3 regions of the Chryseobacterium sp. P1-3 genome follow, and region 2 is predicted to be linked to each of the others. Evidence: riboswitches for the same ligand, from Rfam matches in the RefSeq annotation. Region 2 holds a riboswitch; each other region holds the start of a gene.
The links. A riboswitch is a leader RNA that binds a small molecule or an ion and turns the genes downstream of it on or off. The one in region 2 is predicted to bind S-adenosylmethionine.
Positions count from the first base shown of each region.

Region 1 (4,666 bases), on a different contig from region 2:
TTAGTAAGCATGAACACATATAAACATATAAAATGAATAGGAGGTTCTGCTATCAAATTAAAACCTTGAACAGCAAAATATAAACTTATAAACAAAAAAGCATGAAAGAGCAAGGTCCGGATTACAAGAAGATTTATACAGACATTATTCGCATGAAGCATCCTGAAAAACTTGAAGCTTGCCGTTCTATTTTAAAAAAGGAATATTTAACGGCATTGGATGTCATTAAGCTCAATCAGATCATTTTTGATTTTAAAAATGTTGAAACAGAACAATTTAATCAAAGTCATAAATCGTATGATAAGCTTACCATTATGGAGATCCTTGAGTTTCAGAAGAAAAATGGCTATAACAATACCCAAACGGCAAATCAGTTTAAAACAAGTAGAAATACTGTAGCGAAATGGAAAAAAATGTTTCTTTAAAATGCTGCAGTAGGTATAGCTCCACGGCTTAGAATTCACACATAAAAACAATTATATTCAGATTCATAACCTTATGATTCTGTGTACACTTATTTTATAACAATAATTTAAACATTAAGATGATGAACAAACAAAAACTATTAAGCTTAGTAGCTTTCCTGGCTTCTTTTTTATTCTTACATGCACAAGTAGGGATAAATATTGCTAATCCACATCCTAAATCGGCGCTGGATGTTTTTTCTAATGATAAAGGGTTTCTTCCACCACGCCTGACAACTTCCCAAAGGGACTCCCTTCTTTCCCCGGATACCCCTAACATAGAGGCAGAGGGTATGGTGATCTATAATAAAACGGTGAATTGCCTGGAATTCTGGAATAGTGTAGAATGGATAAACCTATGTCAGGGCAATGCAGCAGTGTATACTATCAATTGTGAACCTGTTGTCAATGGAAATTTTTATGCAGGTTCGCCCGCTGTAGGTTCCGTAAGGATTAAGGTGACAGTGAGTAAGCCTGGTAAGTATAAAATTAATACTGATACAGTCAATGGAATTAGTTTTAACGCAGAAGGGTATTTTGAAAATACGGGGGAACAATATGTTACCCTTTCTGCTGAAGGGACTCTGCTACAGGCAGGAACCTACACATACTCTATTGTTACGCCGGCGGGCAATGAAAGCTGTACTTTCGCTGTTACAGTAACGAACCTGCCGTCCGAAAGGGTAGTGAAAATACTTTCGATCATTCCTGACGCCTGGAACGGGACTTTATCCACAGATTCTCATGGGAGATATTCATCTGTAGCCAGATCTAAGCTTAACAATCCCAGTAATTTCGGACCCAATGGAAGGGTGGTAATTTCCAACTTTATTTTTAATACAATCAATATACGGACTGCCACTCCTGCTGAATTGGCTCAGGCAATAGATAATGCGGACATTATCTGGATTGGTTATGTATACACCAGCTACTTTTCTGACCAGGCTATTGCTGTTCTGAGGCAAAAAATCCAGGAAAAGAAAAAGTTTTTTATTATTGACGCAGAACACCAAAGTCTTACTCCTATCAATAAGCTGAATTTAGGATATACAGCACAATATATTAACAGTCAAAGACCGGGTTCCTTTTATACGACAGGCTCACAGGGGCCAAATACCGGGATATTTGGTAACCTTCCTGAAAATACCAGGCTACAAACCAACCGCTATATGGGACGGATCACACAATATCCTGCTACTGCCAGGGTATTTATGAAAGACAGTGCCGGTAAAGCGGCTGCAACTCTGGATGATAATTTACTGGTCTATACTGATGTTAATTTATTTTATAATTATGAATCTACTGATAAATTTTACAATGAAGGAGCGGGTTGTTCGGAAAGCTCTAATGCGAGGATGTTCTGTAATATATTCAGTATCGCAGTTGATTACACCAGATAGGATGTTATTTGCATTAATCAACGATCAATGAAGCTGTAGGACAATACTTTTCAATTATTTAAATAATTATATCCGATAAATGGCACTCAGGTGTCATTTTTTTTTTTCTCTTTGTGATTTTGAGTAATCTATAATGATATTTGTCATATTTGCTAAAATTGTAAATTTCGTAACTGCTTATTTTAGTGGTGTTTGTTATAAAATTAAGTTAATTTTTAAAAATTTAACATGAAAAACAATAAGTCTACTTGTTTTGTGGACTAAATATTTATAGCTTTGCAACTATATTTCGATCGGCTTATAAAGAAAGATGGAGGGAACTGACCCTGTGAAGTCTTAACAACCTGCGTTATGTAAGGTGTTACATTCAGCCTTTTAAAGGGAAAATAAGCATTTGGTTTATCGTATATTTCGATGCCCTTTGCTGATTATTCTGCAAAGGGCAAAAATTTTATATATGGTAAATAAAATTGATTATGATTAGAGAAAAATTAATTAATTATACAATTTGGATCCCATCAGCGGCGGTATTTTTTTTAGGAGTTACCGGGATTAATGGACAGAGTTCGGGACCTAAAAAAGATACTCTTCATGAAAAGGAGATTGATGAAGTTGTAGTAGTTGCTTATGGAAAAGCAAAAAGAACAAGCTATACAGGTTCTGTAGCAACTATTTCCAGTGATAAAATCAACAACAGGCCCGTCACCAATATCACCAAAGCGTTGGAAGGCCAGGTACCGGGAATCCAGACAACAAGTTCTTCCGGACAACCCGGAGCCACATCTACAATCCGGATCAGGGGGATTGGCTCCATCAGTGCCTCCAGTGATCCTCTTTACGTAGTAGATGGAATTCCTTTTGACGGAAACCTAAACGCCATCAGCCCCAATGATATTGAATCCATCAGTGTATTGAAAGATGCTACAGCAAGTGCCTTGTATGGTTCAAGAGGAGCCAACGGGATTATTATCATTACCACGAAATCCGGTAAAAAAGGCGAGGCCAGGGTGAATTTTAATATCAGCCAGGGATTCTCCGGCAGAGCAGTGAAAGATTATCAACAGGTAAGTACGGATCAGTATTTTGAACTTTACTGGGAAGCGATGAGGAACGGCTATCAATCAGGTAAAGTATCAGCACAGCAGGCTGCACAAATGGCCACTGATAATATAGTTTCAGGTGCAGGGCTTTCTATTAATCCTTACGGGGCCGGTTATCCTAAACCTGTAGGTACAGACGGAAAATTGTTGCCCGGCGCAAAAGCTTTATGGAATGACGACTGGCGGGATATTTTGCAAAGAGTAGCTTCCAGGAATCAGGTGGATCTTGATATTAGTGGCGGAAGCGAAAAAAGTAACTATTTCTTTTCACTGGGGTATCTGGATGATAAAGGAATGGCGATTGAATCCGGGTTTAAGAGATATAATACCAGATTAAAACTCAACTCAGAAGTTAAAAAATGGTTGAATGTAGGGGTGAATTTGAGCTATACCAATAGCATTCAGCAAGCTCCACCTTCATCAGATTCAAAATCCAGTAACATCATCCAGGCGGCAAGGGTAATCCCTTCTTTCTATCCTTATTATGAAAGAAATCCTGATGGATCGTATGTGTTGGATGCTGCAGGAAACAGAATTTATGATTTTGGAAAGTACAGGCCTACAAGTGCTCTTCAGAATCAAAATGCTGCTGCTACCTTGCCTCTTGATAAGAATGAAAATAAAGAAGACAACTTTTCAGGAAAAGGGTTTCTGGATTTTACCTTCCTGCCGGAGCTGAAGTTCAGATCAAGTTTTTCCGTTGATCTGGTTAATTACAACGGACATTATTATTCTAATCCGCTTATCGGACAAGGAAGTGAAACAAACGGTTCTGTAACGAAATCCAACAGCAGGACGTTGTCATATACTACCAGTAATATTTTAACTTTTGATAAGAAATGGGGTAAGCATCATTTTAATGTTTTAGGAGGGCAGGAATTTTATAAATATGATTATCAGACAATTTCCGGTAGCAGAACTCAGTTCTCCCTGCCTTATTATTATGAGCCAGATGGAGCTGCTTTATTGGGAAGCTTCAGCGGGAATAGTGATAAGGTAAGCCTCCTGAGTTTCCTGGGAAAGGTGGAATATGATTTTAATAATACGTATTTCTTATCCTTTTCAGGAAGGGCGGACGGATCTTCAAGATTTTCTCCGGATAACAGATGGGGGAAATTCTGGTCTGTAGGAGGTTCATGGAAAATTTCAAATGAAGAGCTGATTAAAAACCTGAATGTATTTAATCAACTAACACTCCGTGCAAGCTATGGAGGACAGGGTAACGATAAGTTGTTACGCCCTAATGGCTCACCTCTTTATTATGCTTACCAGGAATTGTACAGGTTTTATAATAACCTGGGTGAAGCAGGAACTGTTTTAGAAAAAGCAGCTACAGCTAATGTGAAGTGGGAAACCAACTTAAATTTGAATGTCGGACTGGAGTTTGGAATTCTTAAAAACAGGATTAAAGGAAATATTGAATATTTTAAAAGACAAAGCCAGGATCTGTTATTTAATATGCCGGTTGCGCCGTCATTGGGGATCAGTGATTTTCCTGCCAATATTGGGACCATACAAAATACAGGTTTTGAATTTTCATTATTCACAACTCCCGTTAAGAAAGATGATTTTCAGTGGGACCTGGATATTAACCTGAGTACTCTGAGTAATAAGGTTACCAGGCTTCCGAAAGGTTCTATCGTAACGGGAACCAAATTACTGCAGGAAGGTGGATCTGTCTATGATTTCTATATTCCCGAAT
Region 1 is NZ_JPEQ01000005.1:71,091-75,756, forward strand. It holds gene HX13_RS07205 (transposase) at 1-23, shown strand, start outside; gene HX13_RS07210 (hypothetical protein) at 102-425, shown strand; gene HX13_RS07215 (hypothetical protein) at 545-1,864, shown strand; SAM riboswitch class I at 2,160-2,257, shown strand; gene HX13_RS07220 (SusC/RagA family TonB-linked outer membrane protein) at 2,341-4,666, shown strand, end outside.
Region 1: it holds a riboswitch for S-adenosylmethionine, as region 2 does, so the genes downstream of both, HX13_RS07220 (SusC/RagA family TonB-linked outer membrane protein) here and HX13_RS15855 (TonB-dependent receptor plug domain-containing protein) in region 2, are expected to answer to the same signal.

Region 2 (4,666 bases):
AAAGCCAGAATCCCACCTATTATCCATAACAGGAATATGCTGTAGGTATTGGTGATATCGGATAGCTGAAACCCCAGCGTGGTAAAAATCCCGGTTCCGATCATATTGGAAACTACAATGGCGGCGGCTGTTTTCCAGCCGATCTGATGTGAAGCTGTGCTCATCTGATAATTAAAAATTAAAATTTAGTCTTCCAAAGAAATAGCTTCCCAGAGTCCCCATCTGAACCGGCGCATATTTGAACACTCCATAATATGAGTTTTCATATATCTGGCGATCTGAAAAGACATCAAATACATTATTAGCTCCAATGGTAAAGTTGATGTTTTTTGTAATATCATATCCCACACTAAGATCTGTCACGATTTTGGGTGAAAATTCCTGAACACCTCCAAACGGATAGCCGTCTCTTATGACTTTGCCAAAATAGGTATTTCTTACGAGAAAATTGAATTTTCCTATTCCATAGTTCAACCCTAAGGATGCTTTGGTTTTGGGTGACAAAGATTCTATAATATTGATCTGGTCCGGACCAAAGAATTCATTTTGGGGAGTTCCCAAGTTTTCCGGAAAATGGAAATCTGTAATTTTTGTCTCCGTATAGTTTCCTGCCAGATTAATGTTTAAGTTTCCACCTGCTAACTTCCAATCATAGGAGATAACCACGTCTACCCCTTGGGTTTCCGTATCAACCGCATTTGTGAAAAACCTTCCACTTTCTACGCCATAATCTGCCAGTCTGGGATCTGTAATATTACTGGTAATCACAATTCTGTCTTTGACTTTAATCCAATATCCGTCTATTGTAATGAACAGTCTGTTTAATGGTTTCAGGGTAAATCCTGCACTGGCATTGACTGATGTTTCCTGTTTTAGTTTATCAAATCCTAAAATCCTGGCTGCATCACTGTCATTCCTGAAAATTCCTTTCGTCACAATTCCTGCCCCGGAAGTCGAGATATCTGCATAAGAGTTGTTAAAATACTGCTGCTGAAGAGAAGGCGCCCTGAAGCCGGTTCCTACGGCCGCTCTTACTGCATAATCCGGAACAAATTCATATCGTACAGCCAATTTTCCGTTCAGGGTATTGCCAAAGTCGGAATAATTTTCAAATCGTGCTGCCACATCAATATTAAGCTTTTTATCCAGATCATATGATACATCAGCATATACAGCCGTGGAATGTCTGTCTTTTTTCAAGGCATTCTGAGGTGAGAATCCTATAAAAGACTGGGAGCCACCTGCTCCTATTACAGTTGATCCCTGAGTTGCAATATTTCCATTGATATCGTACTGGGTGTAAGATGCTTCGTCCCCTTCTTTGATCTGGTATTGTTCAAACCTGAATTCACCACCAAATGCAATATTAAACCTGTTCAGACTTTTAGAAACATCCAGGTTAACCGTATTTTGCAGAAAACTATGTGCTCCTGCATAAAAACGGGTTGGGGATTTTGCTCCCAGTGAAGCATTATTGGTATTGCTTACGTTATAATTAAAGGTATTGCTGCCAAAGGTATTGCTAAGATCAATCAACCAATTATTGATTGTATATTTTGCACCTACTGCATAAGAAACATCATACACATGGGATCCGAGGGTTGCCTGGAAGCCGTTTGGATAGATTGAAGAAACCACATTGAATGTTTCACTGGGAAGTCTTCTGAAACCAAAACCTTTTCCTTCTTTGATACTGAACCCTCCGAAGGAATAAAGTTTAAAGTTTTCATTAAAAGGATATTCTGAATTAAAAAAAAGCTGTCCCTGCCTGATCTGGGCATCTCCGATCTGAAAATTGAAATCATCGCGGGTTAACCCTCTTTTTCTTATTTCCTCATCATCTGCTGCTCTGGCTGCATCCGGATCATCTGCAAACGGGTATGCAAAATTATCTCCGAAAATATCCAGATCATGATTTTGAGTTCTTGTTGTTTTCCCTCTGTGGCTTACCTGTAATGACAGATTGATATAGCCGTCTTTTTTTCCTAAAGAGGCGCCATAATTTGCTCCTGCCTGATAGGTATCCCCATCATTTCTACCGCTGAGCCCATAAGTAATGCTCGCTGTAGCGCCTTGATTCTTTTTAAGAATAATATTGATAACCCCCGCAATAGCATCTGAACCATATTGTGCTGCGGCACCGTCTCTTAAGACTTCTATCCTGTCTATGGCGATCACCGGAACCGTGCTCAGATCTGTTCCTACGGAACCGTTCCCTACGGTATTCTGGTAATTCACTAAAGAAGTCGTATGCCTTCTTTTTCCATTAACCAGTACCAGCACCTGGTCAGGCCCCATTCCCCTTAAGGTAACAGGATCAATATGTTCCGTCCCGTCCGATGCCGACTGCCTTACAGAATTGAATGATGGAATTACATAATTCAGAAGATCCTGAACAGTAACCTGGGGAGAGGCCTTCTGTATTTTTTCAATATTGATGACATCTACCGGAACGGGTGTTTCCAATTTTGTTCTTTTGGCATTCCTGTTTCCGACAATAATAATATCCTCGATTTGTTTTCCTTTTTCCTGTTCCTGGGCTGTAACGATAATAGTTCCCAACAGTAACACTGCTATACTTAATTTTTTTCATTTGTTCTTGCAATTAAAAAATATTCCTGCGGTTCGACCCCGCAGATATACAAGACATCAAGAAATGGAATTCACATCAGAATATTGACTTCACTTATCTTCCCCTCGGGTTGGAATTAGCACCTTTACACTTCTGGAATCATGTCGGTTGCTAAGGTTTCATTGGGCCAAATCCCTCCACCTTTCTTGATAAATCTACTGCAAAAGTAGACTATTTTTTCTAATATGCAAAAGGTAAATGTGCAGGTGTGCTCATTTACCTTTTATTTTTATATAATGCTGATTTCTGTTTATCTTATGATCATTTTCTGAATGGCTATCCCTGTATCCGACTTCAGATGAATAAAATAGGTCCCGGCCGGATAATGGACTTTCAATTCATGGGTTCCGCTTTCATTCAATAATTTAAAAGATCCGATTCTCTTTCCGTTCATATCAGAAATGGTTATTTCACCATTTCTGGCTTTGCTGTAAATGAGTTTTGCAACACCACTTTTTTACCGGATTATCTGCTATTTGAAGAGATAATTTGTGGGATGCGTTTATATCATCGGTTGACAGAGCTCCTGCATAATTTCCGAAGATCCTGAATTCACCCGGAAGTAATGCTATCGGAGCGGTGGTTGAGGCAATATTCAAAACCGAATTATCCATAAGGTTCTGCCATTGACCTGTATACGGAAAATATGGAACTACATTTTGCCCGGAAGTTGTAAAGTTAGCCAGAACCACTACATTTTTCATTCCATTGATGGTATTGTCATAAAGGTATATTCTTGTAATGAGGCCATCAGGATCATTCGCCAGGTTATTTGATTCTATACTGTATGTTTTTGTTGTAAAGATCCCGTTGGTATTTCTGAGATTAATGATTTTTGCCCAGGTGTCATATACCGCCTTTCTGTTCATATCTGTATCATACCCTAAAGCAAAAGCAACAGGTTTTTCATCGGTTCTGCATCCAGTACTGATGGTACCATTGGTACATCTGTTAATACTAAACTCATACCCCAGCTCTCCGAACTGCCAGATCATTTTCGGGCCCGGAATGGTAAAAAATGCAGCTCCAAAAGTTTTCATTCTCTCAAGAGCCGTATTCAGGTTTTTAACATTATAGCTTCCATTGACAGCTCCATAGGTAAGGTTTTTAAACATCAGCCTTTCTTCATCATGGCTTTCTCCATAGCCTACAGCATGCATATTGGTAAATCCATGCAATGCATGATTCATCCTGTCATAGTTGCTGTTTTCCTTATAGCCCATCGTATTTTGATTGTAAGGCTCCGTCTGTTTATTCCAAAGGAGAACGCCCTTGCCTTCCGCCACTCTGTAATTGGCCCATTGCTGTTCTTCGGCATCCGTTCCCAGATGTTCAAATATCATGTAAGAATTAGGATCAATAGCCCATTGTTTATCTGCATAATGTTTCATAATATCCACTCTGTCCTGTTGATAGGCATTGGTACAGGCTTCATCATTCTCAGAACAGTTTTGGGTGAATCCTTTCGTCAAATCCCAACGGAAACCGTCAATATGATACTCTGTCAGCCACTGCTGAAGGCATCTTTCCACATAATACTGAGTGGAAGGGCTTGAATGATTGAAATCGTTAAATACATTATATGAATGCTTCGGAACCTGGTTAAAATAAGGATTATTCTGGGCTACATCTCCATAACCGTCTCCATCCGGATCTACATTCCAAAGCCTAACCAAAGGTGAACGGCCTGTTGCATGATTCAGCGCGATATCCAGGATTACTGCAATTCCGTTTTGATGACACAAGTCCACGAATTCTTTAAATTTCTCGGGGGTTCCATAAGCCTTATCCAAGGCATAATGGAACGATGTATTATATCCCCAGGAAAGGTTTCCGTCAAACTCCATAATGGGAAGCAGTTCTATCGCATTAATATTTAGACTTTTTAAATAAGAAATTTTATTAATCAGAGATTGCCAGTTTTTTTCCTGGGTAAAGTCTCTCAACAGCAATTCATAGATTACTAAATTTTCTTTGGCAGGCCTTTGAAAATTAGTCACCTGCCAGTTATAGGGAGATTGCCCGGTTGCAAAC
Region 2 is NZ_JPEQ01000010.1:342,301-346,966, reverse strand. It holds gene HX13_RS25660 (amino acid permease) at 1-164, opposite strand, end outside; gene HX13_RS15855 (TonB-dependent receptor plug domain-containing protein) at 172-2,571, opposite strand; SAM riboswitch class I at 2,684-2,788, opposite strand; gene HX13_RS24580 (T9SS type A sorting domain-containing protein) at 2,883-3,026, opposite strand; gene HX13_RS15850 (alpha-amylase family glycosyl hydrolase) at 3,043-4,666, opposite strand, start outside.

Region 3 (4,666 bases), on a different contig from region 2:
AACAGTTATCTACAATAAAAATAAGATTATGTTTCTTTGCAATTTTCCCGAAAAATTCCAGATCCAGGATTTCAATGGCCGGATTGGTAGGGGTTTCGAGGTATAGGACTTTTGTATTGGGTTTAATCAGTTTTTCAACGTTTTCTGCATCTTCGGCTTTGAAATAGGTTGTTTCGATATTCCATTTCGGAAAATACTTCGTAAACAATGTATGGGTAGAACCGAATACCGACTGACAGCTTACGATATGATCTCCTGCGCTTAACAATGCGGCAAATGTTGAATAAATAGCAGCCATTCCTGTTGCAAATGCATATCCGGTTTCTGCTCCTTCCATTTTTGCGATCTTCTCTGTAAATTCTGTTACGTTCGGATTAGAAAAACGGCTGTAGAGGTTTTTAGGTTTTTCTTCTGCAAAACTCGCTCTCATATCTTCAGCATCCTGAAAAATAAAGCTGGATGTAAGATATAGCGGAGTAGAATGTTCATCAAACTGTGTTCGCTCCGTTTGTGTTCTTATTGCTGATGTTTCAAAATTTTCCATATAGTTTTAATTTGTCAATTTACCAATGTAGCAGTCTAACAATATAACAATGAGATTCTTCATTTTGCCCAGAACGGTAATAACCATCATTGGTACACTGTTATATTGCCAGATTTTTACATTAGTTTTTATTTTGTTTCACTTACTCTCAAAATATCTCCGAATACGCCTCTTGCTGTTACCTGTGCTCCCGCTCCGGCTCCCATAATCACGATAGGATTTTCTCCATAGCTTTCTGTATAAATCTCAAAAATGGAGTCTGAACCTTTTAGCTGTCCCAATGCTGAAGTTGCCGGAACAGAAATCAGCTGCACATCCAGTTCTCCTTTGTCTTTCTGCAAGTCTCCATGTAAATCACCAACATACCTCAATACATGGCCGGGCTCTTGATTTTCTTTGATCTTCTGATATTCTTCATCCAGTTCTCCAAGTCTCGAAAGAAATTCTGATTTTGAAACGGAAAGTAAGTTTTCCGGAACAAGGTTTTGAATATGGATATCTTCAAACTCATTGATCAGGTCCAGTTCTCTTGCTAAAATCAATAATTTTCTGGCTACGTCGTTTCCGGACAGATCTTCTCTTGGATCCGGTTCGGTGTAGCCTTTTTCCAGAGCTTCGTTAATGATGGTTGAGAATTTATCATCTCTCAAAGAGAAATTATTAAAAACATAACTTAGTGTTCCTGAAAATACTCCTTTGATCCTTGTGATATTTTCTCCTGAAAGGTGCAATAATTTAATCGTATCAATTAATGGCAAACCAGCTCCAACATTAGTCTCGTACAAATAACGTCTGTTATTTTTGTTCAACGTATATCTTAGTTTACGGTATTCTTCAATAGGAAGTGTATTGAAAATTTTATTGGAAGAAACCAGGTCGAAACCATTTTCCGCCAATGCATGATAATTTTTAACAAAGTCCTTGCTTGCCGTGTTATCTACAACAATGAGATTTTCCAACTGATTTTCTTTTGAGAAACTGATCAGCTCTTCAATATTGGAAGGTTTTTCTGCCGCCAGCACCTCATCATTCCATTGGGTATCAAACCCTTTTTTATTGAAAGCTATTTTCTTTGAATTGGCTACAGCCACTACCTTAAGGTCTATATTTTTACGTTTTTTAATTTCATCCGAAGATTCCAGCACCTGTTCTATGAGTGTTTTTCCAACGTTTCCATGTCCAATGATTGCCAGATGAACAGTTTTCGGTTTTTTGAAAATTTCGGATTCTATAATATTTTTAGTTTTCTCATCCTGCGATGATGTAACAACGATATTTACTCTATTTTCACCGGCCACTTGATTTAAAAGCAACGGAAAAACGTTATTTCTGGCCAGTTCGGCAAATACTTTATTGAAGTCTTCTGCTACAAAACCAATAACAGAAACATTATTAATACTATATATCTGGGATACTTTACCTGATTTTCTTTCTTCTTCAAATTCATCAATAAGGCACGTTACAGCTTTCTCTGCATCATTTTCATGTACTAATATGGAAATTCCGTTTTCTATGGCCTGCTGAGAAATTACGCCTACACTGATGCGCGCCAGGGTCAGCGCTTTAAAAATTCGTCCGTCAATTCCAATTTCGCCTAAAAAATCTTCTCCTTCAAATTTGATGATTGATCTGTTCTTCAAAAAATTTTATTTCGTTAGCATTTTTCATTACTATAAAATGTTTTTTATGATATTGTTTAATTGTTGATATTCCATTAGGAAGGCATCATGCCCATGTACAGATTGGATCTCGTGATAAGAAATATTCTTTTTTTTTCCTTTTTAGATTTTCAAAACACATCCGTATTTCAGAAGCGGGAAAGAATAGATCGGTATCAACGGAGATCATGTGCATTCGTGCTTGTATTTTCTCCAATGCTGATTCATCAGTATTAATATTCATCAGTAAATGATTCATCAGTTTATAGGCTTTTAAACTAAATCTTTCGTTTAAAGCATTACCATGATAAATAAGCCAGTCTTCTGATTCTAACCTTTCTTTTTCCTGATTGTATTTATTTTGAAATCTGTCGTTAAGTGATTGTGGAGTTCTGTAACACAACATGGCATGAATTCTTGCTTTTTGTAATGGCTCATCTTTATCATTCAATAAAAATTTCTGAACCAGACATTGTGCATGGAGCCAGTCGTGGGTTCTGTGATCGCAGGCTATGGGAATAAAAATTTCGGCCAGTTCGGGTTGCTTGGCAAGCATCTCCCAGGCAATTCCTCCTCCTAAGGAGCCTCCAATAATGGCATACACGTTTTTGATATGCAGTGCTTCCAGCCCTTTCAGAAATATACCGGCGATATCTGAAGGAGTGAAATCTTCATAATTTTCAATTAAAAAATGATCGTAACCGTTTCCGGGAATATTAAAACACAGAACAGTGTATTTTTGGGTATCTATCACCTGATTTTCTCCGATCAATTGCTTCCACCATCCTTTTTCTCCTGAAACATTGGAATTTCCGGTAAGGGCATGGTTAATCAAAATAATGGGGGCAGTAAACAGGTCTTTCCCGAAAAGCTCATAACTCAACGGGATATTATATTCCTTATTGGAATTGGTTTGATACGAAAGATTAATATAGTTTAGTTCTGTTTTCAATTCTATTATTTTAATACAATTGAAAATGCCACAGGAAATGGCTGAAAGAACTTCAGTAAGTTATCTGTCCAAAATAGTTTTGGTAGAACGTAGCACCTTCTTTGCTTTCACAAAGGGTTGCTAAGGTTTCATAGGGTCTAATCCCTCAACCTTTCTTGATAACATTTTCAATATTTGAATGAACGAATGGTGCAAAGGTAATTCTTTTCTTTGAATTTCAAAAAAAAAATAATTTAATATTTAAAAAATGCCTTAAATACAAGTATTCCAAGTGCATATTAATAATTCTTCAGATGAAAAGAATTGGAATTATTTTCCAAAAAAACTAACTTCGTATGGAAAATGATGATATATGACTGCCGAAAAAGAAAGATTACAAGATACCAATTGGAAAAACTGGGGACCTTATGTAAGCAACCGGCAATGGGGAAATGTACGGGAAGATTATAGTCCCAACGGAAATGCCTGGAATTATACCAATCATAATAATGCGGAAAGCTATGCATACCGGTGGGGAGAAGAAGGTATTGCCGGAATTTCTGATACAAAACAACTTTTATGTTTTGCCTTTTCATTCTGGAATAAGAAAGACAAAATGGTCAAAGAACGTTTCTTTGGATTGAGCAATCCCCAGGGTAACCATGGGGAGGATATCAAAGAAATTTTTTATTACCTGGATAATACACCTACGCATAGCTATATGAAAATGGTGTATAAATACCCTATCAATGCATTTCCTTATGATGATCTCCTTACTGAAAACGGAAGACGCAGTAAAAAGGAACCTGAATATGAACTATTCGATACGGGAATTTTTGATAATAATGAATATTTTGACATTTTCATTGAGTATTGTAAGGCCGATCATAATGACATTCTGGCCAGGGTTACAGTTTACAACAGAAGCCAATCTGATGCTCCCATTGTTATGGCTCCTACAGCCTGGTTCAGGAATAACTGGAAATGGGGTTACAACACTTATAAAGCAGAAATGAATGCTTCTCACGACGGATGTATCAATGTTAATCATGACAGTATTTCAATCAAAAAGATCTATTCCCGAAATTTGAATGCACAAAGTGTATTTTGTGATAATGAAACCAATACTCCAAAACTATATGGTGCCCCTAAAACAGAAAACACCTATTATAAAGATGGAATCAATGATTTTATTATTCATCAGGGCAATACGATAAATCCTGAGAAAAGAGGTACCAAAGCTGCTTTTCTGATTGATGAAATGATTGGTGCAGGACAGTCCGGAACATTCGATTTCAGGTTTTGCCCTGACGGAGTTGACGAGCCTTTTAAAGATTTTGATGAAATTTTCAACACCAGAATTGCCGAAGCGGAAGAGTTTTACAGTGAGATTCAAAATGAAACCACTGATGAAGATGAAAAGAACGTTCAGAGACAAGCTTTTGCAGGTCTTCTCTGGAATAAGCAATTCTATCATTATAATATTGGAAAGTGGCTGAAAGGTGATCCTAATTTTGAAGCCCCCCGAAACTT
Region 3 is NZ_JPEQ01000005.1:220,716-225,381, reverse strand. It holds gene HX13_RS07985 (O-succinylhomoserine sulfhydrylase) at 1-544, opposite strand, end outside; gene HX13_RS26290 (ACT domain-containing protein) at 673-2,184, opposite strand; gene HX13_RS26285 (alpha/beta fold hydrolase) at 2,270-3,154, opposite strand; SAM riboswitch class I at 3,212-3,319, opposite strand; gene HX13_RS07970 (MGH1-like glycoside hydrolase domain-containing protein) at 3,507-4,666, shown strand, end outside.
Region 3: it holds a riboswitch for S-adenosylmethionine, as region 2 does, so the genes downstream of both, HX13_RS26285 (alpha/beta fold hydrolase) here and HX13_RS15855 (TonB-dependent receptor plug domain-containing protein) in region 2, are expected to answer to the same signal.